2 regions of the Amycolatopsis sulphurea genome follow, and region 2 is predicted to be linked to the other one. Evidence: riboswitches for the same ligand, from Rfam matches in the RefSeq annotation. Region 2 holds a riboswitch; the other holds the start of a gene.
What was found. A riboswitch is a leader RNA that binds a small molecule or an ion and turns the genes downstream of it on or off. The one in region 2 is predicted to bind thiamine pyrophosphate.
Positions count from the first base shown of each region.

Region 1 (14,475 bases), 610 kb from region 2:
AGGTCATCGGCGCTTCGCCGACCAGAGCGGTGAACCGGCGGGCAAGGGCAGCGCGGGAAACGCCGGTCCGATCGGCGAGTGCGGCGACGCTCCACCGATCCGCCGGATCCTCGTGCAGCAGCCGCAATGCCCGGCCCGCTACGGGATCGCTCTGCGCGCGATACCACCCCGGCGGGTGCGACCCGGGCCGGGCGAACCACGCGCGCAGGGTGACGATGAGGGCGAGATCGAGCCAGCGGTCGAGCACGCTCTGCTGGCCCGGTTCGTCGCGCTGGATCTCGCCGAGCACCAGGTCCATCACGTGCCCGGCGACGTTTTCGGCCGGTACCACCAGCACCGGCGGCAACGCGGCGAGCAGCCGGCGGCTGACGTCGCTGTCCAGCTGGTAGGTGCCGCTGACGACCATCACCTCGCCCTCGGGCCGGCCACCGTGGGTCCGGACGCCGAGCCGGGCGCTGTAGTCGACGGGCGCGCCCGGCAACGGCTCGCAGACGCCGCCGGGATGGATGCGCAGCTGCGGCGCGGTCCCCGGGTCGTCGGCCACGACGTACGGCTCTGGCCCGGCCAGCACCGCGACGTCACGCTCTCCCAGCCGGACTGGTTCCTGTCCTTCGCGGATGATCCACCCGCAGCCGCGCACGAGGGTGGCCAGGGCGAGCTGCGCTTCGTCACGGATGTCCAGGCTCCACGGCGGGTCCAGGATCGTCAGGTTGACTACCCCTCCCCTGGCTCGGGTGGAGGCGAGCAGGTCGTCGAGAACGTCCACAGCGAGCACGCTAGCTGAGACGCACAGACATGGAAATGCGCCAGAAAGCCATGGTTTATCTCGACGAGCCGAGGTGAACTACTCCCATGACCACCGCACCGATTCTCCTCCTGGGTGACATGGGCAAGACCGGGCGCCGCGTGGCGGCACGGCTGACGTCGCAGGGCGTACCCAGGCCGGCCGGTTCGTCAAGCAAGCCGCCGACGAAGGCCTGCGCCGGGTGGTGTTGCGGTCCGGCCACGGCGTCGGCAGCCCCGGCCGCACGCCGTCAAGACCAGCGGAACGGACTGGACCATCGTCCGGCCGGCCTGGTTCAAGCAGAACTTCAGCGAGGACTTCCTGCGTGAGTACGCGATTGGCCGAGGTCGCCGACGCGTTGACCACCGCGACCGGCCGGCCGATCCGGTACGTCGTCCTGGATCGGCCGGGCTCCCCGCGACTTCACCGCCTGGGCGAGGCCCACCGCGAAGACCTGCGCATGGTCGGCGACCTGACCTGCGACAAGAGGCCAACCACACCCGCAGCATCGGAGGTCCGCAATGGACACGGTACGGACGCTGTCGCTGATCCTGGCGACGCTGACGATGGGCATGATCACCGGCGCGTTCGCCGTGTTCTGGCACGCGATCATGCCCGGCCTCGCCACGACCGACGACCGGACGTTCGTCAGCGCGTTCCAGTCGATCGACAAGGCGATCATCAACCCGTGGTTCATGATCAGTGGTTTCGCCGGTGCCCTGATCTGCACGCTTGCCGCGACGTTCACCCAGCTCGGCCGTCCGGCCTTTCCGTGGATCGCGGCCGCGCTCGCGCTCTACCTGGTCGCCTTCGTAATCACGATCGTGGTCAACGTGCCGCTCAACAACGCGATCAAGGCGGCGGGCCTGCCCGAGCGCGCCACGGATCTCGCCGCGATCAGGGTGGCGTTCGACGAGGCGAAATGGCGGATGTGGAATCTCGTGCGCGTGCTCGTCAGCACTGCCGCCCTCACCTGCCTGACCTGGGCGCTGGTGGTGCACGGGCGGACCACGGTGAGCTAGCCGCGCGAACCGAGGAGTTCGGCACCCGGGGGTTTCTCGCTTGACCCGAAACGGATGACCCCGTCCGGTTTCCCGGCTACGAGTGGAGCCATGCCCTCAACTTCAATGCGATTCGCTGCTTTCGACCGCTACGGGCCGACCGACGTGCTGTACGAGACGACCGGCCCGCTGCCTCCGGTAGGCCCTGGGGAAGTGCTGGTGCGGGTGCGCGCGGTTTCGGTCAACAGTGCGGAGTTGGCCCTGCGTTCCGGGGCGATGCGGCCGTTCAGCGGCAGAAGGTTCCCCAAGCGGCTCGGCACCGACCTGGTCGGCGAGATCGTTGACCCGGGCGCGAGCCGGTTCGCCGCCGGGGACCACGTGTGGGGCATGTTCGGCCGCCGGATGGGCAGCGCAGCGGAGTACGTCGCGGTCTCCGCCGACCGGCTCGACCACGTGCCGGACGGACTGGACTCGGTACAAGCGGCGTCGCTGATCATAGGCAGCACCGCGATCACCGCGCTCCGGGACAAGGCCGCGCTGGCGCCCGGTGAACGGCTTCTGGTCCGCGGCGCGACCGGCGGCGTCGGCTTCGTCGCGGTGCAGTTCGGCAAGACGCTGGGAGCGCACGTGACCGGGCTGGCCGGGGCGAAGAACCTGGACCTGGTGCGGGAACTCGGCGCCGACGAGGCGATCGACTACCGCGCGCCGGGGGAACTCGGCCGGTTCGACGTGATCCTGGACACGGCCGGCACCGACCTGCCCGCGTTCCATCGGCTGCTCACCCCGCGCGGGCGTTTGGTCGAGATCGCCTTCAACCCCGATCGGCTGCTCGCCACGGTGGGCTACGCGTTGCTGCATTCCCGGCGCCGTACCCGGCCGATCCGGTTCTTCAGCGGCAATCCCCACAGCCCGTTGATCGCCGAACTGGGCAGGCTGGTCCGCACCGGCGAACTCCGTCCGCAGGTGGACCGGGTATTCCCGCTCGCGCAGATCGCCGAAGCGCACCGCGCGCTGGAACTCGGCGGAGTCCAGGGCAAGATCGTCGTCAAGATCTAACGCGGCTTCCTTCCCCCCGCTGCAAGGGCTGTGAAGGGGCCCTTCACAGAATCAGAGTCCGTCAAGGGCCCCTTCACAGCCCTTTGCCCAGTATCAGCGCGGTGGGCTCGACGCGTGCGCCCAGAACCGTTGTGGCACCCGGCCGGCGCCGCGGGCGAGGTACCCCGCCTCGACCGCGGCACGCATCGCCGCGGCCATGCGTTCCGGATCCGCGGCCCGCGTCACCGCGGTCGACAGAAGTACCGCGGCGCAGCCGAGTTCCATGGCCAGCGTGGCGTCCGAGGCCGTGCCGATACCCGCGTCGAGCACCACCGGGACCGACGCACGCGCCACGATCAGCTCGATGTTGTGCGGATTCCGGATACCGAGCCCGGTGCCGATCGGCGCGCCGAGCGGCATCACCGCCGCGCAGCCCGCCTCCTCCAGGCGAAGCGCGAGCACCGGATCGTCGTTGGTGTAGGCGAACACGGTGAATCCGTCGGCCACGAGCCGTTCGGCGGCTTCGAGCGTTTCGATCGGATCGGGCAGCAGGGTGCGATCGTCCGCGTGCACCTCCAGCTTCACCAGATCCGTGTCCAGCGCCTCGCGCGCGAGCTGCGCGGTGAGCACCGCCTCGGCCGCGGTCCGGCAGCCCGCGGTGTTCGGCAGCAGCTGAATGTCCAAGCGCCGCAACAATTCCAGCACCCCGGAGCCGCCCTCGGCGTCCGCCCGGCGCAACGCCACGGTGGTGAGTTCGGTGCCGGACGCGACCAATGCCCGTTCCAGCACTTCGAGGTTCGCCGCGCCGCCGGTGCCGATGATCAGCCGCGAGGAGTACTTGTGGCTCCCGATGATCAGGTCGTCCATGATCAGCCTCCCTGCACCGCGGTCAGCACGTCGAAGTTCGCGCCCTTCGGCACGACGGCAGCGGCCCAGTCCCCGCGGCGCACGACCTCGCCGTTCACCGCCACGGCCACGCCCTGCCGGCTCGCGCCGACCGCGTCGAGCACCTCGATCACGGTGCTGTCGTCGGGAAATTCCCGCCACTGGCCGTTGAACTTGATCTCCATCAGACTCGCTCCCTTTCCGCCAGACGGGCAGGCGACGCCGCAGCGACCTCCGCCGGCGGTGCTTCACCGGACAGCCACGCCAGCACCGCGTCCGCAGTCACCGGCGCCATCAGCAGCCCATTGCGGTGATGTCCTGTCGCTGCGTACACGCCTTCGCCGACTTCACCGATGTACGGCAACGCATCCCGGCTCCCCGCACGCAACCCGGCAGCAGTCTCCACCAACTCATATTCAGTGATGCCCGGCAGAATCCGCTCCGCGCCCTCCAGAAGCTCACGTACGCCGCGTGCGGTCACCGCTTCGTCGAAGCCTGCTTCGTACTGCGTCGCACCCAGTACGAGTTCACCGTCCGCGCGCGGCACGAGGTAGATCGGGCGGCCTTCGACGATCGCGCGCACCGTGTACGGCGGAGGCGGCAGACAACCACGCCTAGGCCGCAACCGCAGGATTTCCCCCTTGAGCGGACGTACAGCGTGCTCCAGCCGCGTACACAGCTGCCCGGTCCACGCGCCCGCAGCGAGCACGACCGGACCGGTCACGTTGTCCAGGCTCGACAACCGTTCCCGGCGAAACTCGACCCCGCGGCGAGCACCCGCTTCGGCCAGCGCAGTGAGCAACTTCCGGTTGTCCACCGCCAGATCGCCCGGCACGTGCAACCCACTGCGCACCGCGCCGATCCCAGGCGCGAGCCGACGGGCCTCCCGGCCGGTCAACGTCTCCACACCCCGGCCGAGCGACTGAAGATGCCCGGCGAGAACGTCCAGATACCCAGCATCAGCAGCGTCGAACGCGAGCACGATCGTGCCGTGCCCGGCCAGCCCGGGATCGGTGCCTTCGGCGGCGAGATCGCGCGCGAAGCCGGGCCACCGCCGCAACGACGCCTCGCCCAGCAGGAGCACCTCCTCCTCGCCGGGCCACGCCTCGGTCACCGGCGCGAGCATGCCGCCGGCCAGCCAGGAAGCACCACCACGCACCGGTTCCGGATCGACCACGGTGACCCGCCGGCCGCGCGCCGCGGCCCGCCACGCCACGGAAAGACCGATCACGCCGCCACCGACGACGGTCAGGATTGTGCTGTCGGAATTCACCTTCACGCTCCCTGCGCCGGCATGACCCGGATCAGGTTCCACGGTCGGAGCGGCAGCTCCCTCTCAGCCCGTGCCTCGGGCTCCCGTGCGGACCACCCCACCGTAGCGCGCGGGTACCGTCACCGCCATGCCCGCCTTGACCGGAGACCAGATCCGCGCCCGCCTCAGCGACGCCCGGCTGTACCTGTGCACCGACGCCCGCACCGGCCGTGGCGACCTCGCCGAATTCGCCGACGCGGTGCTGTCCGGCGGCGTCGACATCGTGCAGCTGCGGGACAAGACCGGTGGCGGCCCGCTGGAAGCGAAGCAGGAGATCGCCGCGCTGGAAGTACTGGCCGATGCGTGTGCCCGCTACGGCGCGCTGCTGTCGGTGAACGACCGCGCGGACGTCGCGCTCGCCGTCGGCGCCGACGTGCTGCACCTGGGCCAGGACGACATCCCGGTGCCGCTGGCCCGGCGCGTGCTCGGCGACGACGTGGTCATCGGCCGGTCCACCCATTCCGCCGAACAGGCCGCCGCGGCCGCCGCCGAGGACGGCGTGGACTACTTCTGCACCGGACCGTGCTGGCCGACGCCGACCAAGCCGGGCCGCCACGCACCGGGCCTGGACCTGGTGCGCAGCACCGCGGCGAGCGGCACTGCCCGGCCGTGGTTCGCCATCGGCGGCATCGATCAGGCACGGCTGGCCGAGGTACTCGACGCCGGCGCGTCACGGATCGTCGTGGTCCGCGCGCTCACCGAAGCCGAGGACCCGAAGGCCGCCGCCGAGACGTTGCGCGCCCGGCTCGCCTGAGGCTCAGTTACCCGGGTTCGACTGCTGCGGCTGCTTCGGTTGCTGCGTCTGGGTCTGGGTCTGGGTCTGCTGCTGCTTTTGCGTGGTCGGCGGCGGAGACGAATCGGTGGTCGAAGGCGCGCCCTGTTGCTCGGTCTGCGACGTACTCGTGCTCGACGAGGTGGTGGGCGTCGCAGGCTTCGTGGTCGGCGTGTTCGACGGGGTATTGGTGGCCGGAGCGTTCTGCGACTGGGTCGGCTTGTTCTCGTGCGTGGTTTCCTGCTGGCTCGTGTTCTGGCGCGGGTACAGGCCGGTGTTCGCGGCACCACCGGTGCCCCAGTCGACGGTGAAGAGCACGACCAGCGCCCCGACGAAGGCGGCCGCGCTGGTGCCGATCACCAACGGCCAGCGCAGCTTCCGGAGCCGGTCGACGAAGCCCCCGCCGTCATCGGGCTCGGCCAGATCGTTCGGTCGCAGTTGCGAGATCCGCACCGTCGGCAGCTCGGACGGATCGGTGGACAACACCATGGTCGGCGCTTCCGCCGGGTTGCCGACCGCGTCCAGCCCGTCCCGCGAGCGGCCGGCGGTCGCGAGCTTGTCGCGTGCCTTCATCGCCGCGTCGCGCGTCCGGTGCAGCGAGCGCAAGTACAGCTCGCCACCGACGCTGGTGATCACGCTCGCCAGCCCGGCACCGAGCACCGTGCCCGCCACACCCAGCTTCGAACCCAGCAATGCCGCGGTGACCGCGGCGAGTGCCGCCGCGGCCACCGAAGCCGGCCGCAGACCCTTCTTCTCGGCCTGCTCCGGCGCTGTCTTCTGCTCCTCGCCCATGATTCCGATCTGTTTCGATTCCCACCCTGATGCTGCTCGTTCCAACGAGTAAGTCGTCTGGATGACTCCCCTCGTTGCGCGGTCGTGAGCGAGACCACGTTGACTGTCCACAGTGGATTGTCTATAGCTCACACTTTCCTGACATACTCACCACATGCGATTCGTGACGATCACCGATATCGAGGCGGCGGCCGAACGAGTGAACGGCACCGCGGTGCACACTCCGTTGCTGCGCCAGCACTGGGCCGAAGGGCAGCTCTGGCTGAAACCGGAAAGCCTGCAACCGATCGGCGCGTTCAAGATTCGCGGCGCCTACAACGCGATCGCGGCGCTGAGCGAAGCCGAGCGGGCACGCGGAGTGGTCGCGCACTCCAGTGGCAACCATGCTCAAGCGGTCGCGTACTGCGCGCAGACCTTCGGGATCCCGGCGGTGATCGTGGTGCCGGACGTGACTCCCCGGGTCAAGGTCGCGGCTACCCGTGGCTGGGGCGCGGAGGTGATCGAAGTGCCGATCGCCGATCGCGAGGTGGTCGCCGACCGGCTCGCCCGCGAACGCGGGCTGACGCTGATCCCGCCGTTCGACCATCCGGAGGTGATCGCCGGGCAGGGTACGGCGGGCCTGGAAATCGCCGCCGACCTGCCGGGTGTGGACACCGTGCTGGTGCCGGTCAGTGGTGGCGGCTTCGCTTCGGGGGTCGGCGTCGCACTCAAGGCGCGGTGCCCGGGGGTGAAGGTCTACGGCGTGGAACCGGAGCTAGCCGCGGACACCGCGGAGAGCCTCCGCGCGGGACGGCGGGTGGAGTGGCCGACGGCCGACCTCGCGCGCACGATCGCGGACGGCCAACGCGCACAGCCGTCCGAACTCACGTTCGCCCACTTACAGCGCGTACTCGACGGGATCATCACGGTGACCGAGGACGAGATCCGCCGGACCGTGCGGACCCTGGCGCACCGGTCCCGGCTGGTGGTCGAGCCAAGCGGAGCCACCGCGCCCGCGGCGTACCTGCACCACGCGGACGAGCTGCCCGGCGGCCGGACGGTCGCGATCGTCTCCGGCGGCAACATCGACCCGGAGTTACTGAGCGAACTCCTCGGGTAGCCCCGCGAGATGGTCCGGGCGGCCCTGACCGGCTCGCCCGCCGAACGCCAAGTGCTTCAAGCACTTCAAGTACTTCAAGCACTGCGTAGCGATCTTCGGGATCGAGATGTTCAGACCATATGCACCTGCTTCAACGGGGTCCATCGAGATGGCAAGACCATGTACCCGCATCCATCGCCATCGCCATCGCCGTCCCTCGCCATCCCCATCCCATCACCATCCCGATCCCCCGATGCCCTCGCCATCCCGCCCTACCATCCCGATGCCCTCGCCATCCCGATCCGCCATCCCCATCCCTCGCCATTCCGCCTCACCATCGCGAGCCCCTCGCCATCCCGACTCACCATCCCGATCCGCCAACCCAAACCCGTCACCATCCCGCCTCACCATCCCGATGCGGCCACCACCCCGCCTCACCATCCCGATGCCGCCACCACCCCGCCCCGCGATCCCGAGCCCCTCATCACCCCGCCTCACCATCCCGATGCCGCCACCATCCCGAGCCGCCATCCCCATCCCCACGCCATCCGCCCTACCATCCCGAACCCGTCACCACCCCGCCTCACCATCCCGATACCGCCACCATCCCGAGCCCAGAACGGTGCCCGGCCACTCACCGCCCATGTGACCCGCCGGGCGTCGTGGAGTGGCCCGGGTGGACATGCGTCGGCGGGCCTTCGACCCCGCAGTGCAGGCATTCGCCCGGGTGCGGGCTGTCGTCCGGGTGCGGCGCCTCGTCCGGCTGGTCCGCACGGCCGAGCACGCCGTTGTGGATGCCCAGCGCGATCAGCCCGCCGGCCACCGCGAGCACGGCGCAGATCACCAGCGCGGTCCGCCAGCCCGCGGTGAGCGCGACCGGATCGCGGTAGGCGGCCCCGGTCAGCCCGGCCGCCGCGGGCAGCACCGCCACCGCCAGCAACCCACCCGATCGGGCGATCGCGTTGTTCACCCCGGAGGCCACGCCGGCGTAGCGGTCCGGGGCTGCGGCGAGCACTGTCGCGGTCACCGGGGCGACCACCGTGGCCAGCCCGAGGCCGAACACCACGACCGCGGGCAGCACCGACCCCACGTACGAGGACCCCGGTCCGACCCTGGTCAGCAGCAACATCCCGGCGCCGATCACGATCGGCCCGGCCACCAGCTGGGCCCGCGGGCCGATCCGCTGCGCCAACGCCCCGGAACGGCTGGACAGCAGCAGCATGAGGATGGTGATCGGCAGCCCGGCGAGCCCGGCCAGGGTCGGCGGGTACCCGAGCGAGACCTGCAACTGCAGCACCAGCAACATCATCACGCCGCCGAGCGCCGCGTAGACCACGAAAGTCAGCGCGTTGGACAGCGTGAACGTGCGGTCGCGGAACAACATGGGCGGCACCAGTGGTTCGGCCGACCGATGCTGCAGCAGCACGAACAAGCCGAGCCCAAGCACGCCGGCCAGCAGAGCCAGCAGCACCACCGGGTCACCGATCCCGCGGACCGGCGCCTCGACCAGCGCCCCGGTCAGCCCGGCGAGCCCGAGCGCGCCGATCGCCGCGGCCCGGTAGTCCGGCTGCCCGGTGGCCGCCGGATCGCGGGACTCCGGCACGAACCGCTGCGCCATCAGCACCACGGCGACGGCCAGCGGCAGATTGATCAGGAACGCCAGCCGCCACGACCAGGCCTGCACGAGCAGCCCGCCGACCAGCGGACCGACCGCGGCGGCCAGCCCGCCGAGCCCGGACCACGCACCGATCGCGCGGGCCCGGTCGGCCGGCACGAACGAGGACTGCAGGATCGCCAGCGAGCCCGGCGTGAGCAGGGCACCGCCGACGCCCTGCAGGACCCGGAACGCCACCAGCAGCTCGGTGGACGGCGCCACCGCGCACAGCCCGGACGCGAGCCCGAACCAGACCACGCCGATCAGGTACACCCGGCGACGGCCGTAGCGATCGCCGAGCATGCCGGCCACCAGGATCAGCGCGGCGAGCGCGAGCAGGTACCCGTCCAGGATCCACTGCAGCCCGGCCACCGAGGCACCCAGCTCCTCGCCGATCCGGGGCAGCGCGACGTTCACGATGGTGCCGTCGAGCATCGCCATCCCCGAGCCGAGGATGGTGGTGGCCAGTACTCCGCGCGCGGCGCCGGTGCCCCACCGGATCCCGGGCGCGCTCACCGGCACGCGGTCACGGCAGCAGCGTGGTGGTGAACTTGTACCGGTCGCCGCGGTAGACCGCGCGCGCGAACTCGACCGGTTTCCCGTCCGTGGCGAAGGAATGCCGGGTGAGCATCAGGACCGGCATGCCGACGTCCGAGCCGAGCATCTCGGCCTCCGGCGGACCGGCGAGCGAGGTCTCGATGGTCTCCTCCGCGCGCTCCAGCTCCACTCCGTAATGCTCCCGCAGCACCGCGTACAGCGAACCGCCCGCGGTGATGTGCTTGCGCAGCCCGCGGAACCGGCCCAGCGGCAGGTGCGTGGTCTCCAGCGCCATCGGCTGGGCATCGGCCAGCCGCAACCGGCGCAGCCGGAGCATCTTCGCGCCGGTGCGGATCCCGAGCAGTTTCGCCAGTTCGCCCTCTACCGGCAATTCCTCCAGTTCGAGCAGTTTCGACGAGGGCTTCAGGCCCTGTTTGCGCATGTCCTCGGTGTAGGAGGACAGCTGCAGCCGCTGCGCGAGTTTCGGCTCCGCGGCGAAGGTGCCCTTGCCCTGCACGCGGTGCAGGCGCCCTTCCGCGGTCAGGTCCGCCAGCGCCTGCCGCACGGTGGTGCGGGACACGGTGAACTCCCCGGCCAGCGCGCGCTCGGTCGGGATCGGCGAACCCGGCGGCAACGCGTCGAGCAGGTCCAGCAGATGCTGCTTCAACGCCCAGTATTTGGGTTCGCGCTGTCCGCGCACTCCCGTCGTCGTCCCCGCCTCGCCCGCGGGGGATGTCTCCAGCATGACCGACTCCCTCAGTTTCGCCTCACCAATGAGCCACGTCCCCGTGAAGAAACGTACCCTTTTCCGCGGGTGCCGTGCCCGGCTAACATTGGTCTAGACCTGATCGCACGCCGCGCAGACCTTCCGGGACACCTCGTCCCGACGGAGAGGAAAGTGATGACCCGACACCATCCCGGCGAGCACATGGCCGCGGAAATCTCCGAGCAGCCTGCCGTATTGGCCGGACTCGTCGAGCGGCGGGCCGGAATAGCGGACGTAGCCGAAAAGATTTCACAAAATCCGCCGCGGTTCGCGCTCCTCGCCGCCCGCGGTTCCAGTGATCACGCGGCGTTGTACGCGAAATACCTGATCGAGGTACTTCTCGGCCTTCCCGCGGGATTGGTTTCCCCGTCCACCGCGACGCTCTACGGGGCTCGTCCCGACCTACGCGATGTGCTGTTCGTCACGGTCAGCCAGAGCGGCGGTTCGCCCGATCTGATCGAGATCACCGAGACCGCCCGGCGTCAGGGCGCGCTGACCGTGTCCGTCACGAACACCCCGGATTCACCGCTGCGCGCGGCCGCGGAACTCGGCGTGGACATCGGCGCCGGCGTGGAAAAGGCAGTGGCCGCGACCAAGACGTACTCTGCGACACTGCTCGCGCTGTACCTGTTCATCGACGCTGTCCGCGGCGGCAAGGGCGAGGAGGCCGAGCGGATCGGCGAGCTGGCGCAGCAGACCCTCGAAGGCGCAGCCGAAGGCGTGCAGCGCGCGGTGGACCGGTACCGCTTCGTGGATCGGGTGCTGACCACCGGCCGCGGCTACTCCTACGCGACCGCGCTCGAAGGTTCGCTCAAGCTGGCCGAGACGAGCTATCTGGCCGCCCGCGCGTACAGCGGCGCAGACCTGTTGCACGGCCCCGTCGCAGCAGTCGACGGCGAGACCGCGGTGCTCGCGGCGACCAGCGCGGGTCGTGGTGGCGAAGCGATGCGCGAGGTGCTGGAGGCGGTCAACGAGCGGGGCGCGGACGTGCTCGCGGTCGGTTCCGCGGCCCACGATGTGCCCGCCGCGCTGCGCATCCCGGTCGCGCCGAGCGCCGAGGAACTGGCGCCGGTGCTGGAAGTGCTGCCGATTCAGCGGATCGCGCTCGGGCTTTCCCTTGCCCGCGGCGGTGACCCGGACAGCCCACGGGGCTTGCTGAAGGTGACCAAAACACGGTGAGTTCCGTCGTTGGCGTGGACGCCGGTGGCACGTCGACCCGCGCGATCGTGATCGACGCCTCCGGTGCCGTACTGGGCTCGGCCTCCGCAGGTGGAGCGAATCCCCACGCGCACCCGCCCGCCGAGGCGGCCGCGCGCATCGCCGGGGCGATCTCCGCGGCGCTGGCCGGGCGGCGGGACGTGGCCGCCGCCGTGGTCGGGATGGCCGGGGTGAGCAAGCTGTGCGACCCGTCCGTCGCCGCGGAATTCGCCGCTGCCTGGCAGCGGATCGGGCTCGGCGAAATCGTCCGGACCGTCACCGATGCCGAGGTGGCCTACGCCTCGGCGACCTCCGCGCCGGACGGCACGGTGCTCGTCGCGGGCACCGGTTCGATCGCCGGGCGCATCCGGTCCCGGCGGATGACCGGCACCGCCGGCGGACACGGCTGGCTGCTCGGCGACGAAGGCTCCGCCTTCTGGCTCGGCCGCGAAGCGGTCCGGGCCACACTGACCGCGCTGGAACGCGGGCATCCGACGGACGGGCTGGCGGCGGCCGTGCTGGGCGAAGCACTCGGACCGTCCGCAATGGACCAGACCACTTCGGACGGTCCGGCGCGGCTCACGGTGGCGAGGACGTTGATCACGCGAGTCAACGCCGAAGCGCCGGTACGGCTGGCCCGGTTCGCCCCGCTGGTGAGTGCGGCCACCCGTACGGGGGACCCCGTTGCGAGTGAAATCGTGGCCGAAGCCGCCACGCACCTGGTCGAAACGGCGCGCGCCACGCGGGAGCCGAAAGAAAAAACTCCGATCGTGCTCGTCGGCAGCGTACTGTCCGAGGACAGCCCCGTAGGGGCACAGGTTCGCGCCCGACTGGCCGGGCTCGACGTCCTGACCAGCTCCGATGGTGTACTCGGCGCAGCTTGGCTGGCCGCTGTGGCGGCCTGGGGCGAAGCCGCGCCGCGGCCCCGTCGCGGATGAGTGCGACCGAAAACCGACCGGTTGGGCCGAAACCGTCGACTCAACCCCTCCGCGCCGGGTAACGTAGGACCCGGCCCCCGGACCCTCCCCCCTCGCCGGGGGCCGCCTCATGTTCCGGGCCGGTCAGGCTCGCGGCTGTTCGCCGCGGGCCGGCCGTAGCCCCGGATGATCGTCAGGCAACGTCTTGTACAGCACCCAGCCACTCACCGCCACCGTCGCGGCGACCAGGGGCCAGGAGAGCACCGTGCGCGCCACCCCGAGCGCGACCACCTGCCCGGCGGACCAGAGCAGCCCGTAGATCACCACCCGCAGCAGGTACTGCAGCACCCACACCCAGCTCGCCCAGGAGTAGGCCCGCAGCAGTGCCGGATCCCGGCGCCACCGCGTTTTCTGCCCGAGCAGCAACCCGACGATCACCCCGAGCAACGGCCATCGCACGACCACGCTCGCCGCGAACAGCAGTGCGCTGGCCGCGTTGGAAAGCAGCTGCAGCAGGAAGAAGTCCTCCGCCCGCCCGGTGTGCAGGGCGATCAACGCCGCGATCACGACCGCGGCGAGGCTCACCACCACCGCCCGCGCCTTGTCCCCCCGCAGCACCCGGTAACCCCCGAGCACCACCGCGACCCCGATCGCGACGATCGCTCCCCAGGAGACGGACCGTCCGGTCGCCAGCCACCCGATCACGAAGGCCAGCGGCGGGACGCTGGCGTCGATCGCGCCTCTGCGGCCGCCGAGAATCTGCGTGAGCGACTCCCGCTCGGGCTTGGCCGTGGTTGCCGAGTCCGCGGTTCCCGAGGTGGTGGTTCCCGAGGTGGTATCCGAGGTTGCGGTTCCCGGGGTCGCGGTATCCGGGGCCGCGGTATCCGGGGCCGCGTCGTTGAGGGCTGCAGCGCCCGGCCTTGCCGCGTCCGGTGCGGCGAGGTCGGGGACCGTGGTGTCCGAGGCCGCGATGTCCGAGGTCCCGGTTTCCAGGGCGGCAGCGTCCGAGGTCGCGGAGTCCGAGGTCGGGATATCCGGGGCGGCGTCCGGAGTAGCGGCGTTCTGGGCCACAGCGCCGGAGGTCGCGGCGTCCTGTCCGATGGTTCCCCGGTCGCCGATGTGCGCGCCTTCCACCTCTCGATTCGCACGCTCCGAAGCCTCGACGGAGCCGTCCGTGTCCGAAGGATCCGGGGCCGCGCCCGGGCCGGAGGCCCCCGGAAACGCCCCGCGTCCAGCCGCGTCGGCATGGTTCGCGGCCGCCTCGGTCCCGGGCGCGCCGGTTTCGTCCGTCACATTCCCACCCTGCCGCATTCGCCGTGGTCGTCCCCAGAACCCGAGATCTTTGCCACAACCGGAGCCCGAATTGTCCGGCTTTCCGGTGATTCCGGCAGCTCGAACGGGCGGTAATGCACTAGCGGAACCGGCCTGCCGGGTAAGAAACTGTGACCTGCGACTGAACCAGGGGTGGCCGGAAGGAAGGATACGGGGACTTCCCACTGTTAGTTGTGGTGTACAACGACTACCGGGGACAGGGCGTGGCGGCGGGAAAGGGGACCCAGCGTGTACGGGATCGACAGCTACGTGGCGATCGGTGACAGTTTCACCGAAGGCCTCAACGACAAGCGGGCGGACGGCACGTTCCGCGGCTGGGCCGACCGCCTCGCCGAGATGCTGGCCGCCGGCGAGCCCGGCTTCCAGTACGCCAACCTGGCGCTGCGCGGGAAGATGCTCGACGAGATCATGGC
Region 1 covers NZ_PDJK01000002.1:3,040,068-3,054,542, reverse strand. The annotation lists gene ATK36_RS20035 (AraC family transcriptional regulator) at 1-766, opposite strand, end outside; gene ATK36_RS20025 (anthrone oxygenase family protein) at 1,306-1,806, shown strand; gene ATK36_RS20020 (NAD(P)-dependent alcohol dehydrogenase) at 1,912-2,841, shown strand; gene thiG (thiazole synthase) at 2,935-3,687, opposite strand; gene thiS (sulfur carrier protein ThiS) at 3,690-3,890, opposite strand; gene thiO (glycine oxidase ThiO) at 3,890-4,978, opposite strand; TPP riboswitch at 4,970-5,075, opposite strand; gene thiE (thiamine phosphate synthase) at 5,106-5,771, shown strand; gene ATK36_RS32345 (hypothetical protein) at 5,775-6,581, opposite strand; gene ATK36_RS19990 (threonine ammonia-lyase) at 6,736-7,680, shown strand; gene ATK36_RS19980 (MFS transporter) at 8,294-9,829, opposite strand; gene ATK36_RS19975 (GntR family transcriptional regulator) at 9,840-10,595, opposite strand; gene ATK36_RS19970 (SIS domain-containing protein) at 10,752-11,795, shown strand; gene ATK36_RS19965 (N-acetylglucosamine kinase) at 11,792-12,751, shown strand; gene ATK36_RS19960 (DUF3159 domain-containing protein) at 12,875-13,489, opposite strand; gene ATK36_RS19955 (SGNH/GDSL hydrolase family protein) at 14,291-14,475, shown strand, end outside.
Region 1: linked by a shared signal. The riboswitch ahead of thiO (glycine oxidase ThiO) and the one ahead of ATK36_RS22850 (thiamine ABC transporter substrate-binding protein) in region 2 are both predicted to bind thiamine pyrophosphate.

Region 2 (14,475 bases):
GACCGCGCGCGGCTCGGCACCCGGCGAAATCAGCTCGGCGGCATAGACCCGGAGCACTTTCCCGCCGGGCAGCGGCACTTCCGGCCCCACCCGGGCACCGACGGTCACCACCACGTCGAGTTCCTCCTGGCACTCCCGCGCCAGCGCGAACGCCTCGGTCTCCCCGGCCTCGACCCGGCCGCCCGGCAGCTCCCACTGCCCCGCGTGGTGCGGCGGCCAAGCCCGTTGCTGGGCGAGCAGTTTGCCTTCGCGCACCAGCGCGGCCCCGACGATGACCCCGTCCATCCGCCCAGTCTCTCGCACGGTGGATGCCCCGCGGCGGCCCACCCCGCGCTCGGCCCGCTCACGACATCTTAGGGCTGTGAAGGGGCCCTTCACGGACTCTGAGTCCGTGAAGGGCCCCTTCACAGCCGCGGCGCGCGATCGACCCAGCCAGCCAGCCCCACCGACCTCACTGGCCGGTGGCTCGCCAGGTGATCTCGAACCGCGCCCCGCCGTCCGGGGACTCCGTGACCCGGGCCCGGCCCCCGCGCCGGCGGACCGCCTCGGCGACCATCGCCAGCCCCAGCCCGGTACCGCCGGAGCTGCGCGCCCGATCGTCGGCCGCCCGGTAGAACCGGTCGAACACCTTCCGCCGGTGCTCCGGCGCGACGCCCGGCCCGTCGTCGTCCACGACGACCCGCACGCTTGAGCGGGAAGCCAGCACGGACACCACGATCTGCCCCGCCGCGTACCGGCAAGCGTTGCGCAGCAGGTTGTCCAGCACCAGTTCGACCTCCTGGTGTGAGGCAAAAGCCCAGGCCTGCGCCACGGCGGTACTCACCCGGGTCTGCGGCGCACCGGCGGGCAACCTGCCGACCGCGGCACGCACCTCCGAGACCATCTCGACGGGTTCCGCGGGCGGCACCTCGCCGGCGTCCGAGCGGGCGAGGGTGAGCAAACCGTCCAGCAGCGCGGAAAGCCGTTCGGCCTCGGTGAGGATGTCCGACAGCGTTTCCTGCGCCAGCTCCGGATCCGGGTTCGTCACGGCCACTTCGGCCTGCACCCGGATCGAGGCGACCGGCGAGCGCAGCTCGTGCGCCGCATCCCCGGTGAACCGGCGCAACCGCGCGCTCACCTCCTCCTGCCGGGCGAGCAGCGCGTTGAACTCGTCGGCCAGCGCGCGCATCTCGTCCTGCGATTTCGGTACCGGCAGCCGGGAACCCGACGGCAGGGCGCGCACCAGCCCGCGCAGCCGGGCCACCGGCCGCAACGCGCGTCCTACCACCAGCCATGTCGCAAACCCCGCCACCACGGTGCCGAGCACTGCGACGAGCACCAGCCACACCCCGCCGTAGTGCACCGTCGCGGCGAACCCGACCAGCCCGGCGCCTGCGACCACGAGCCGCTGGCTGCCGTCCGGCGCGGTCACCACCTGGCCCTGCCAGCGGGAACTGCCGTGCTGCACTGACGCGCCCGCCTTGAGCTGCGCGACCTCCGGACCGATCAGCTCCGGGCGCGGCTGCCCGTCGACCGGACCGCCCGCGATGTCGAGCACCCGTAAGGTCACCGGGCCGGTGGAAGCGAGCGGGCGGCCGGCGGTGACCTCCGCGGTGGCTGGGCCGATTGCTTCGGCCAGTTCGTGGTCGACCGAGCCGGTCAGCAACGACTGCAGCTGTCCGGCGGCCAGCGTGGCGAGACCCAGCAAGCCGACCAGGGTGAGCACGGTTGCCAGCACGGTGATCCGCACGCGCAGCGAACGGGCGTGCCACCAGCCGATCACTTGACCTCGTCCGGCTGCGGGTCCGAAGCAAGGTAGCCGTGCCCACGCACCGTACGCAGCAGCGAACCTGCGCCGACCCCGTCGAGTTTGCGCCGCACGTACCCCACGTACACCTCGACGAGGTTGCGCGTGACCGACTGCTCCTCACCCCACACCGTACGCAGCAGCTCGTCCTTCGTCACCACGGTGCCGGACCGGCCGACGAGGACCTCCAGCAACGCGAACTCGCGCGGGCTGAGCGGGACCTCCTGACCGTCCCAGCGCACCTGTCGCAGCGCGCGATCCACTTCCAGCGCACCGAGTTTCAGCATCCCGCGAGACGCCTCCGGCCCGGCGCGACGCAACACCGCCCGCAGCTGCGCGACCAGCACGACGAAGGAGAACGGCTTCACGAGGTACCCATCGGCGCCCAGGTCGAGACCGTCGGCCTGGTCGATTTCCCCGTCCTTTGCGGACACGAGCAGTACCGGCGTGCTCACGCCCTCCGCGCGCAGCCGTTCCAGCACCCGGTACCCGGACAACCCGGGCAGCATGATGTCCAGCAGCACGACGTCGAACGAGCCGGTGCGGGCGAGCTGCAGCCCGCTGGGCCCGTCCGCGGCGGTGACCACGTCCATGTCCTCCGCACGCAGGCCGCGCTGCAGTGCTTTGCGCACACCCGGCTCGTCGTCGACCACCAGCACCCGAGGTTTCACGGACTTCATCATGACCGGTTTGCGCAGCTGACGCCTGCGTTCTCAGCGCGATCTCAGCCTCGGGGCCGGACCATTCAGGGGTATCTCAGCCTCGAGAAGGCAGCGTCTGCACCGGGAGCCGAGCACAATCGGGCTCGGGAACACAGGGAGAGACGACATGGATCCGAAGAAGAAGGCCATCACCGCGGCCGTCGTCGGCACCGCCCTCGGTGTCGGCGGGCTGGTTGTGGTCGCGATGCCGGCCTCCGCCGGGGCTGCCCCCCAGCTGCCGCAGGTCAGCGCGGAGGACCTCGTACAGTCGGTGATGACGGCGAAACCCGGCCCGTTCGACGGCACGGTGCAGGTCAGCAACGACCTCGGCCTGCCGCAGGTGGGCAACGCGATCCCCGGCGCGGCGATGCTGAACGTCGATTCGGCGCATGTGTTCAGCGACGGTGCGGGCAAGGCGAAGGTGTCGCTCGCCCGGGGCAGCTCGCAGGAGACGTTCATCCACAACGGCAACACCATCTGGGACTACAAGTCGCAGGACAACACCGCGACGAAGACGACCATCCCGGCCGGCGTGGCGACCGGGCAGCACGGCATCGGCGAGGGCAAGGCGACTGACCCGGCCACCGCGGCGAAGGACCTGCTCGCGAAGGTCAAGGAGACCAGCACCGTGGCGGTCGACGGCACGGCCAACGTCGCCAACCGGTCGGCGTACGAGCTGGTGCTCACTCCGAAGCCGTCCGAGCGCACCCTGCTGCGTGAGATCCGCGTCGCGGTCGACTCGCAGACCCGGATGCCGCTGCGCGTCTCCGTGATGGGCAACGGAACCACTTCGCCGGTGCTGCAGCTGGCGTTCGACCAGATCGAGTTCGCACCGCAGTCGGCCGACCTGTTCACCTTCACCCCGCCCAAGGGCGCGAAGGTGACCGAGAAGACCCCGAAGGCGGACGACAAGGCGAAGTCGATGGCCGGCCAGGCGAAGCAGGACACGAAGGTCGTCGGCAACGGCTGGGACACCGTCGTCGTCGGCAAGCTTCCGGCCGAAGCGCTGCAGCAGAAGCAGGGCCAGAACGGCGAGAAGGGCAACGTGGACCCGCAGAAGCTGCTGGACCGTTTCACCAAGCCGGTGAACGGCACCTGGGGCAGCGGCCACCTGTTCACCACCAAGGTCGGCACGGCCGTGCTGACCGATGACGGCCGCTTCGCCGCCGGTGCGGTGCCGGAGCAGGTCCTGTTCGAAGCGCTGGGCAGCAAGTGACCAGCACGACGATCGAAACCGGGGCGGGCATCTCGGACGAGCTGCCCGCCCCGGCGGTCCCGCTGGCCGCCCGCACCCGCGGCCTGCGCAAGGTCTACCGGAGCACGGTCGCGGTGGACCACGTGGACCTGGACGTGCCCGAGGGTGCGGTGCTCGGCATGCTCGGCCCGAACGGTTCCGGCAAGACCACCACGATCCGGATGCTGCTTGGGCTGGTACGGCCGACCGAAGGCGAGGTCGAGCTGCTCGGCAAGCAGATGCCGGACGAGTCCGCGCACGCGCTGCCGGACGTCGGCGCACTGGTCGAAGGACCGGGCTTCCACCCGTTCCTGTCCGGCCGGGAGAACCTGCTGCGGTTCGCCGCGGCGGAACCACGGCTGGCCGCGAAGGCCATTCCGGCCGCGGTGGACGCGGCGCTGGAGCGGGTCGGCCTGACCGTGGCCGCCCGGCGCAGGTACAAGGGCTACTCGCTCGGTATGAAGCAGCGGCTCGGCCTGGCCGGCGCGCTGCTGGTGCCCCGCCGGATGGTCGTGCTCGACGAGCCCACGAACGGTCTCGATCCGGCGGGTACCAGGGAGATCCGCCGGATCATCGCCGAGCTGCACGCGGACGGCGTGACCGTGGTGGTCTCCTCGCACCTGCTGGCCGAGGTCGAGGCGACCTGCACACACGTGGCGGTGCTGCAGTCGGGCACCGTGGTCGCCCAGGGCGAGCTGGCCGAGCTGCTGGAATCCGGGAACGCGGCGCTGGTGGTCCGCACCCCGGACGCCGAGCGGGCGCTGGAAACCTTGCGGGAGAACCGGATCGGTGCCCGGCTGACCCCGGACGGCGTGCGCGCCGACCTCACCGCCACGCCCGCGCCGCGCGTGCTGCAGGTGCTCGTGCAGGGCGGCATCGAGGTGCACGAGGCGACCCGGGCACGCACCGGGCTGGAGGATCTGTTCGCGCGGCTCACCGAAGGGGAATCGGAAGCCGGCGAAGACGAGGGGGCGGCATGACCACCGCAACGCTCACCGCGCCGGTAAGCCGGACCGGACACGACGCCGTGCCGCTGGCCCGGCTGGTCGCCGCGGAGCTGCGCTGGATCTTCCGGCGGCCACGCACGCTGGCGGTACTCGGCCTCCTGGCGCTGGTACCGATCGTGATCGGCGTGGGGCTGACGCTGGTCGGGCAGAACGCGTCCGGCAACGGCGGGGGTGACCAAGAAGGCGCGTTGATCTCGGCGGCGGTCAACAACGCGTTCGTCCTGCCTATCGCCGCGATGGTGATGACGCTGACCTTGCTGCTGCCGCTGGCCTCGGCGATGGCGGGCGCGGACGCGATCGCCGGCGAGGCGGCGCACGGCACCCTGCGCGGCTGGCTCATCGCGCCGGTGAGCCGGGGCAGGCTGCTGACGGTCAAGGCCATCGGCGTGGGGGTCGTGACGCTGGTCGCGGTGCTTGGGATGTGCGTGACCGGGGTGGTCACCGGGCTGATCCTGAACGGCACGGACTCGCTGTTCACCTTGTCCGGCACCACGTTGTCCCTCGGCGGGGCGCTGGTCCGGATCCTGCTCGTGGCGGGCTGGATCGTGTTGCAGATGTGGGCGGTCGGCGCGGTCGCGCTGGCCGTGTCCAGCTGGACCGAGCACCCGATGCTGGTGGTCGCCTCGGTGCTGGCGGGCAACATCGTGTTCACCATCCTCGGGCTCCTGTCCTCTTTGGACTGGCTGCACCCGTTCCTGCTCACGCAGAACTGGACCGAGGCGCCGGCCGAGGTGCTGCAGGACCCGATGTCCTCGGCCATGCTCGGCGAAGGCGCCCTGCGCGCGGCCTGTTACCTCGTGGTCGGCCTGTCGATCGCCTACGGCCGGCTGTCGACGCGGGATGGCTGAAAGGCTGTGAAGGGGCCCTTCACAGCCTCTGAGTCCGTGAAGGGCCCCTTCACAGCCCTACTACCGTGATCCCGTCCGGATCGAGGGTGAGGCGGACGGGGTCGCCCGCGCGCAGGTCCGCGGCGGCCGGCGCGACGGCGTCCACTGTGGACTCAGCAAGCCGCACGACGAGGCGTACGTGATCACGCCGGTGCACGGCGGCGGTGACCTCGCCGGGCAGCCCCTCGGCGGCCACCCGCAGGCCGTGCGGACGTAGTCCCAGCCGGACCGGGCCGTCCGGAGCGTCGGGTACGGCGACGGCGCCTAGTTCCGTGCCCACCACGCCCGACTCCGCGGTACCGGGCAGGAATGTGCTGACGCCGAGGAACCGGGCGACCACCTCGTCGGCCGGACGCCGCCACACCGAACCGACCGCGCCTTCCTGGCGGATCTCTCCAGCGTCGAGCACCGCCACCCGGTCGGCGAGGGTGAACGCCTCCTCCTGATCGTGCGTGACCAGCAGCGCGGTGATTTTGCTGCGCCGCAGCAACTCCGCCAGGTCGATCGCCAGCTGTTCGCGCAGCCCGGCGTCGAGCCCGGACAGCGGCTCGTCGAGCAGCAGCAACCGGGGCTCCGGCGCCAGCGCACGGGCCAGCGCGACCCGCTGGGCCTGGCCACCGGACAGCTCGGTCACCCGCCGCCGTTCGAACCCGGCCAGCCCGACCAGGTCCAGCAGCTCGGCGACCCGCTTCGCGTGCTGCGCCCGCGGCACTCCGTGCATACGCAGCCCGAACGCGATGTTCGCGGCGACGTCGCGGTGCGGGAACAGCTGGCCGTCCTGGAAAACCAGGCCGAAACCCCGTTTGTGCACCGGGACCGCAGCCAGATCGGCGCCGTCCCAGGCCACCGTGCCGGCGGACATCGGTTCCAGGCCGGTGATCGCGCGCAGCAGCGTCGACTTTCCCGAGCCGGACGGCCCGAGCAACGCGAGCACCTCACCGTCGGCGAGGTCGAGCCGGGCCTCCCGCACCGCGGTGAAAGATCCATAGTGGACAGTCACATCCCGTACCGACAGCGCCATCAGAACTCCCCTGCCGAACCGAACCGGTCGATCAGCACGACGGCCGCGACCGTCACCAGCATCAGCAACGCGCACGCGGCGTAGGCCATCTGGTTGTTCAGCTCCCCCGGCCTGCCCATCAGCGTGGCGACCGCCACCGGCAAGGTCGGCGCGTCCGGGCGGGCGAGGAAGCTCGTCGCGCCGAACTCGCCGAGCGCGACCACGAAACCGAAACCGGCCGCGGCCACCAGCGAACGCGCGACCAGCGGCAGATCGACCTCCCGCCACACCCGCAGCGGGCTCGCACCCAGGGTCGCCGCGGCCTGACGCAGCCGTTCGTCGATCGCCCGCAGCACCGGCAGGATCATCCGCACCACCAGCGGAATGATCACCAGCGCCTGGGCCAGCGGCACGAGCATCGGCGACGTCCGCAGGTCGCCGGGCAGCGCGTCGAGCGTCACCAGGTAACCGAATCCGACGGTCACCGCGGAAACCCCGAGTGGCAGCATCAATGCGGCGTCCATCGTCTCCCCGGCGCCGCGCGCGAGCAGTCCGGGCGAACGGCGCAGCACGACCAGCACCACGCTCGCGATCACCCCGATGGCCATCGCGAGCAGGGTCGCGTCGGTCGCCGCCGCCAGCGAATTCTGGACGGCGACCCACCCCGTCACCTGCAGCGCGCCGTTCGCTCCAGTACCCGCCAGCGCGCGGTACCCCGCGAAGCTCCACCCGTCCGGTGTGGAGACGGATTCGACGAGCAACGCGACGATCGGCGTCAGCAGCAGCCCGAGCACCACCATCGCGGCCGTGACCACGTACCACTGCCCGCCTTGCGGCCTGCGGGCAGTAACCTGCGCTGCGCGCAGCCGTACGGCGCTCTCCCGGCGCCGCCGTGCCATGGCGCCGAGCGCAAGGGCCGCGACCACCGCGGCGAACTGGAGCAACGAGAGCGCGGCAGCGCCGGAGAGGTCCAGCAGGTCGACGGTCCGCAGGTAGATCTCCGTCTCCAGGGTGCGGTAGCTTCCGCCGCCGAGGATCAGCACCACGCCGAAACTGGTGGCACAAAAGAGGAACACCACTGCTGCCGCGGACGCGACTGCCGGCGCGAGCGCAGGCAGCGTGACCGTGCGAAACGCCCGCCACGGCGACGCACCCAGCGCCCGCGCTGCCTCGGCCGCCCGCGGATCGAGATGCGCCCACAGCCCGGAGACGGTCCGCGCAACCACCGCGACGTTGAAGAACGCGTTGGCCAGCACGAGCGGCAGTACTCCGCCGTCCGGCCACAACGCGCGGAAGGCCAGGCCGACGACCACCGTCGGCAACACGAAGGGGATCAGCACGATGGTGCGTGCGAGCCCGATGCCAGGCAGCCGGACCCTGGCGAGCAGGAACGCCACGGGCAGCCCGGCCACCAGCGCCACCACCGTGGAGGCGGCGGCGCTGCCCAGCGTGAATCCGGCCAGCCGCCAGGTCTGCGGGTCCCCCAGGACGGTGTCCACGCCGCCCGCGGAGAATCCGCGGCCGACGATCGCCACCACCGGCCAGGCGAAGAACACCACCAGAAACGCGACCGGCAGCAGGCCGAGCAGCGTCAGCCCGGCGGTGCGAGCCGGTCTCAGGCTCCCATGAGCGAGCGCCATGCACCGATCCACTTCTCGCGACCGGCCTGGATCTTGTCGGCCGGCATGGTCGCCGAGGCAGTCGGCAGCGGTGCCGCGTTCGCCCAGCCCGCGGGCAGCTCGACGCCCGTGCGCGTGGGATAGACGTACATGTTCGCCGCGACCGTGGTCTGGAACTGCTGGGACAGCAGGAAGTCGACCACCTTCTGCGCCTCCGGCACGTGCTTGCTGCCGGTCAGCACCCCGGCGTACTCGACCTGCCGGAAGCAGGTGTCGAGCAGCGCCTTCGTCCGCGGCTTGCCGTCCTCGCCCAGCTCAGCGGCGGGCGACGAAGCGTAGGAGACCACGATCGGGCGAGGCCCCTTGCCGGACGAGCCGGAGAAGTCCTTGGTGTAGGCCTCCTCCCAGCCGCTGTCGATCTTGAGCCCATTGGCCTTCAGCCGGTTCCAGTAGTCCTGCCAGCCGTTCTCGCCGTACTTCGCGATCGTGCCGAGCAGGAAGGCCAGCCCCGGCGAGGCCGTGGCCGGGCTCTCCGCGACCATCAGGTCCTTGTACTGGGGCTCGGCCAGCTCGTCGTAGGAGGTAGGGGCCGGGATGCCCTTGGCTGCGAAGTAGCCCGTGTCCACGTTCACGCACACATCGCCGACATCCACCGCGGAAAGCCGGTGCTGGGTGTCCACCGCGTACCGTTGCGGCCCACGGTCGGCCTCAGGGCTGGTGTACGACTGGAATACGCCCTCGCCGAGCGCGCGGGACGCGAACGTGTTGTCGACCCCGTACGCGACGTCGCCGATCGGGTTGCCCTTCGTCAGCACCAGCTTGTTGGTGAGCGCGCCCGCGTCGCCGGACTTGAGAATCTTGAGCGTGATGCCGGACTGGCGGTGGAAGGCGTCGAGCACCTCCTGCGGTACCACGAACGAATCGTGGGTGACCAGCGTCAGCGTGGGTTCCTGCTGTTCGGAGCTCGCCGAGCCGCCGGTGTCGCCGCCCGACAGCGAACAGGCGCTCGCCAGCACCGCGACCGTGAAAAGGCCCAGCACCGTGCGTGCGGTCCGCGGAATCATCTGTCCTCCTGCAGTGCACCGGGCAGCGGAGGAGGGTAGGGCCTCCCTGCGCCGGCATGATCCGGATTCAGGTGCGAACGGTCGCGGACCGGGTGCCCGCCTCTCAGCCCGGCGTACCGGACTCCCGTGGCAACCTCGGAGCGTAGCCGACACCATGGAGGGATGACGGAACTCCTGAGCGACTCGGCCGCCGACGAGGCGGTACGCACCCTGTCCGGCTGGCATCGCGAGGCCGAGACCATCGTCCGTATTGTGAAACTGTCCTCGTTCCCGGCCGCGATCGAGGTGGTCGACCGGGTGGCCGAGCTGGCCGAGGCCGCCGATCACCACCCGGACATCGACATCCGCTGGCGGACCCTGACCTTCCGGCTGAGCACGCACTACCTCGGCGGCCTGACCGAACGCGACTTCGCCTTGGCCCGCCAGATCGACGCGCTGCTGGCAACCACCTGACCAAGCGTGACATCGGTAACACCGGCGACACCACCAGCCGTCTCGGACGTCTCCCGGACAGGGGAAACAAGCGAACCGGAGGGTGGCGAAGTTGACGCAGGCAATCGTGGTGGGAATGGTGTCGTTCGGCCTGATGGTGGCCGCCGCGGGCGGGGTGCTCTGGCACACCGCCCGCGCCCGGCGTGATTCGTGACACACTTGGTAACAGCGGGCATGATCAAGGCGCTATCCGGGCGGAATCGTTCGGCACCCGGCCACTAGGACACGTCATGCACAGCACGTCGGCCCAGCTCACCACCGTCCAGCGCACCTGGATCACCACCTACGCGACGGCCTTCACCCTGCTCGCGATCATCGTGCTCGGCCTGCTCGGCTGAGTCACTCCGTTTCTCTCGGGGCTCGTCACCACACAGGTGACGAGCCCCGATCCCTTGTGACCGTGTCCTGTTCGATCGGCGGCCTTCCCCGTTCACCGTGATCTCGAAGGCCGACGGTTTAACGTCATGATCATTTCGAACCGTCCCCCGCATTGCGAATCACTCTTTTGGCCTCTCTCGTGGCCGGGATTCCCTCAGAACTTCGTCGCCCACAATGCGATCGGGCAACTTGGCCGCCCTCACTTTGCCGTCGCGGCACTGCACTCTTGCCGTTCGGAATGCCCCGGACAAAGAATCGGTGCACTCGCGCACAGCCCCACCGTCCTTATGACGCAAGGCAACGCGTGCACACGATCCAAGAACGGAGCTGTTCACATGATCCGGAAACTCGTCTCGGGCACCGTGCTGGCTTTGGGGGTCGCTGGCGCGATCGCCGCCACCCAGGGCACCGCTTCCGCTGCTACCTTTGTGCCTGCCGGGGTTTACCCGTCCTCCGACGCCTGCGCCGCCGCGGGCAACGCAGGCTTCCCGCAGCACCGCTGGGTCGACTGGACCCGCAAGGACCTCCACAACCACGGCCAGTACCTGCTGATGGTTCAGCCGACCTACTGAGCACTGTGCGGCGCATTCCGCCATTCTGCGGATGAAGTGTGCCCAATGGCGGAAATCCGCGATCACCGGGTAGTGGTCGCGGATTTCCAGCTTGCCTTTTCGCGTGTTAATACGGTTCGTTTGACTGGAGCACGAACGGGGTACCTGCACTTTAGTGCGGATCGATACCGAAGCGTGGCGGGACCTGCGGCGGACAAGTTTCACGAAGACCACCAGACCAAGGTGCCTCGCAGAAGACTGGCCGACGATACCTTCGTCCACACTGGCAGCGCGCGAGCTGCCGCTGGCGCTGCCACTCGAAGTCGACCTACTCAACCGCGCGCTCGACCACATGACCGAGCAGTCAAAGACGCGGCCGCCGACCAGCGCAGAACCGGATTGAACCGCCAGCACCAACTACAGCCGGAAGCTACTGCGGTGGCGGCGGGGATGAGGCCGTTGACGGCGCATTCGCTGAGGTAGAGGCTGCTTCCGTGGTACGCCGCTGATACGTTTTGACTTGTGCCTGGGATCGATATCACCACACTCGCTGCCGAGCGTTCGACGCGCTGTACATCGGCGATGCCGCCCCTGCCTGAGCCTGGGCAGGTTGTCGAGGTGCGGGGCTCGATGTGGGCCGTCGCCGATGTTCGCGCCCAGGGCCTGCCACGCAGCCCGGCTGACGAGGCGACAGCGCAGCTTTCCCACGTGGTCGTCCTCCAGTCGCTGGACGAAGAACGCCTCGGTGAGCAGCTCTCAGTTGTGTGGGAGCTGGAAGTCGGCCACACGGTCACGCCGGCGCAGGGGTTGCCAGATATCGTCTATGCTGATGTCTTCGACGAACCGGCGACGCTCGCTGGCTTCATCGACGCGATGCGCTGGGGAGCGGTCACGAGCGCCGACCCGAACCGCTACCAAGCACCGTTTTGGTCAGGTGTGAACGTCGAGGCATATCAACTCGAACCGCTCCGTCGCGCCCTCGGGGCGCCTCGATCAAACCTCCTCCTTGCGGACGACGTCGGTCTCGGCAAGACGATCGAAGCGGGCCTGGTAATTCAAGAGTTGTTCTTGCGGCACCGCGCGCGCACTGCGGTGATCGTGTGCCCACCGAGCCTCGCGCTGAAGTGGCAGGACGAGATGCGCGAGAAGTTCGGGCTGGAGTTCACGGTCGTCAATTCCGAGTTGATGGCGCAGGTTCGTCGCACCCACGGCCTGCACGCCAACCCCTTCCAACTCTTTCCGCGCGTGATCGTCAGCATGGCGTGGCTGCCTCAGATCCGCGCCCAACGCCTGCTTCGTGACGTATACGCTCAGGCCACCAACCCCAAGATCGGTAAGCGATACGCATTCGATGTCCTCGTGGTCGACGAGGCCCATCACGTCGCACCTTCCAGCCCATCGGTCATCGCCGGAGGCCGTGGCTACGCGGTGGACACGCAGCGCACAGTCGCAGTCCGCCAGATCGCAGAGAAGTGCGAGCACCGACTGTTCCTGAGCGCGACACCGCACAACGGTCATCCTGAGTCATTCACTGCCCTGATGGCCATGATCGAGCCACGCCGATTCGCGCGCGGCGCGAACCTGGACTCCGCCGCGTTGAAGGATGTAACGGTTCGTCGGCTCAAGACAGACCTGACCGGTAAGGGGTTCAAGCAGCGCAAGGTCAGCGCTCTCGACGTCACCCCGACTGATTCCGAGCAGCAGATGTTCTCCCTGCTCGACGACATCGTCACAAAGAGCGCGAAACAGAACGGTACCAAGCCCAGCGGTGACATTGTGACCATGTTGTTGAAGAAGCGCTTCCTGTCCAGCCCGTTCGCATTCGGGATGACGCTGAGCCACTATCTGTCGTCCAAGGTCGGCCGTGGGCTACCAAGCGATGAATACGACGACATCTTCGGTGAGGGCCAGGCAGACGAGGAAGAAGGTCTATGGGAGCAGGACGAGTCTGAGAAGCTCCGGGAGTCGAAGGGCTCCGACCCGCTGATCGCCGCCGAGCCAGGTCAGCTCGAAGCCCTTATGGAGTGGGGGCTTGGTTATGAGAGCCGTGCCGACTCCCGGCTCGACAGACTGATCGGTTTCCTCGAAGCCGTTTGCCGTCCCGATGGCAAGACTTGGTCCAACGAGCGCGTCGTAGTGTTCACCGAATACGCCCACACAGTTGACTGGCTCACCCGTGTCCTGAACCAGCGTGGCTACACAGAAGATCGACTCGCGGTCATCCAGGGCTCGACACCGACCGACGAGCGCGAGTACGTCCGCTCGCAGTTCACCGCCGACCCCGTGAAGGAGCCGGTGCGGGTCCTGCTCGCCACCGATGCCGCAGGTGAGGGCATTGACCTGCAGACTTACTGCCACCGCCTTGTGAACTTCGACATCCCGTTCAACCCCTCCCGGCTGGAACAACGCATCGGCCGAATCGACCGCTATGGGCAGACTGAGGAACCCCAGGTCTTCCACTTCGTCCCCGTCGTCGACTCGTCCACCTATGCCGCCGACCTGAGCTTCATGGAGCGGATCGCCCGCAAGATAGCTCAGGTCGAATACGATCTCGGGTCGGCCAATCAAGTCGTCGGCGAACAGATCCAGGGCCACTTCGGCAAGCGGCGGGCTCCGGCCAAGGCGAGGTCGAAGGGCCTCGACACCAACGAGGTCATCAACTCCGCCCTGGCTGGCGGCATGGAGCTCAACGCTCGCTTGACGCAGCTGGAGCAGCGCTATCGCGTGTCGCGCACCGAGATGCACCTCGACCCGGCCAACCTTCGTCGAGTCGTCGATACAGCACTGCGCATCAACCACCAGTCACCCCTCGTACCGAACCACGACTTCGCAGAGGACACGGACGCCGAGGTCTTCACCGTCCCGGCCCTTACGGCTGGCTGGCACGACACCTTGCGTGGGCTCGATACCCGTCTCAACCCCGGTGTTCTTCGTCCCATCACCTTCGACCCCGAAGCCGCAGAAGGGCGTGCCGATCTCGTCTACGTCCACCTGGGTCACCCGATCGTGCAAAAGGCTCAGAGACTCCTCCGCCGCTCGCTCTGGAGCGTCGACTCACCGCTCAGCCGTGTCACCGCTGTTGTGGTCGACGATCTTGACGAGTCCTTCGTCGCGGCGGTCACCCGCATGGTCTTGGTCGGCCGTGGTGGCGTCCGCCTTCACGAGGAAGTCTTTCTCGCCGGTGTCCGGTTGAGGGGACGCCGGGCGATGGCGGAGGAGAAGGCAGAGGCGGCGCTCGACAAGGCGCTCGACCGCGAGTATCTGTCGTTGGCAGATGAGCGGGTTCGCGATCAGCTCTGCGACCTGTGGAACGTTCCCGACGCCCCGCTTCGCCTCCGGCTCGAAGAATCGATGCAGGCCCGCGCAGGAAGGCGACACGAGCTGGTGATAGAGCAACTCGCCAAGCGTCAGGCTGCTGACGTACAACGTGCCAAGGAGATCTTCGCGGCCTTTCGCACCAACTTGCGAGACTCCCTCGCCCGTCTGAAAGCCGAGGAGGACGAGGCACAAGGGCAGTTGTTCAGCGATCCCGACCAGCAGCGGCAATGGAGGCGTGATATCGACGCCATGAACCGGCGTCTCGATGAGCTCGACGACGAAGAGGAGCGCGAGATCGCCACCATCACCGACCGCTACGTCGATGTCAAGCCACATACGACCGCCGCGGCGGTCGTGTTCGCGTTGACGCGAGGTAATGCAGAAGGTTGGGTCGAGTGATGGCACGCGCATCGTCTCCTCGTCGCACGGTCATCAACG
Region 2 covers NZ_PDJK01000002.1:3,654,131-3,668,605, reverse strand. The annotation lists gene ATK36_RS22890 ((deoxy)nucleoside triphosphate pyrophosphohydrolase) at 1-285, opposite strand, end outside; gene ATK36_RS22885 (sensor histidine kinase) at 452-1,762, opposite strand; gene ATK36_RS22880 (response regulator transcription factor) at 1,759-2,469, opposite strand; gene ATK36_RS22875 (LolA family protein) at 2,615-3,703, shown strand; gene ATK36_RS22870 (ABC transporter ATP-binding protein) at 3,700-4,701, shown strand; gene ATK36_RS22865 (ABC transporter permease) at 4,698-5,576, shown strand; gene ATK36_RS22860 (ABC transporter ATP-binding protein) at 5,626-6,636, opposite strand; gene ATK36_RS22855 (ABC transporter permease) at 6,636-8,255, opposite strand; gene ATK36_RS22850 (thiamine ABC transporter substrate-binding protein) at 8,231-9,298, opposite strand; TPP riboswitch at 9,325-9,436, opposite strand; gene ATK36_RS22845 (4a-hydroxytetrahydrobiopterin dehydratase) at 9,461-9,751, shown strand; gene ATK36_RS22840 (hypothetical protein) at 10,504-10,740, shown strand; gene drmD (DISARM system SNF2-like helicase DrmD) at 11,242-14,436, shown strand; gene ATK36_RS22830 (Eco57I restriction-modification methylase domain-containing protein) at 14,436-14,475, shown strand, end outside.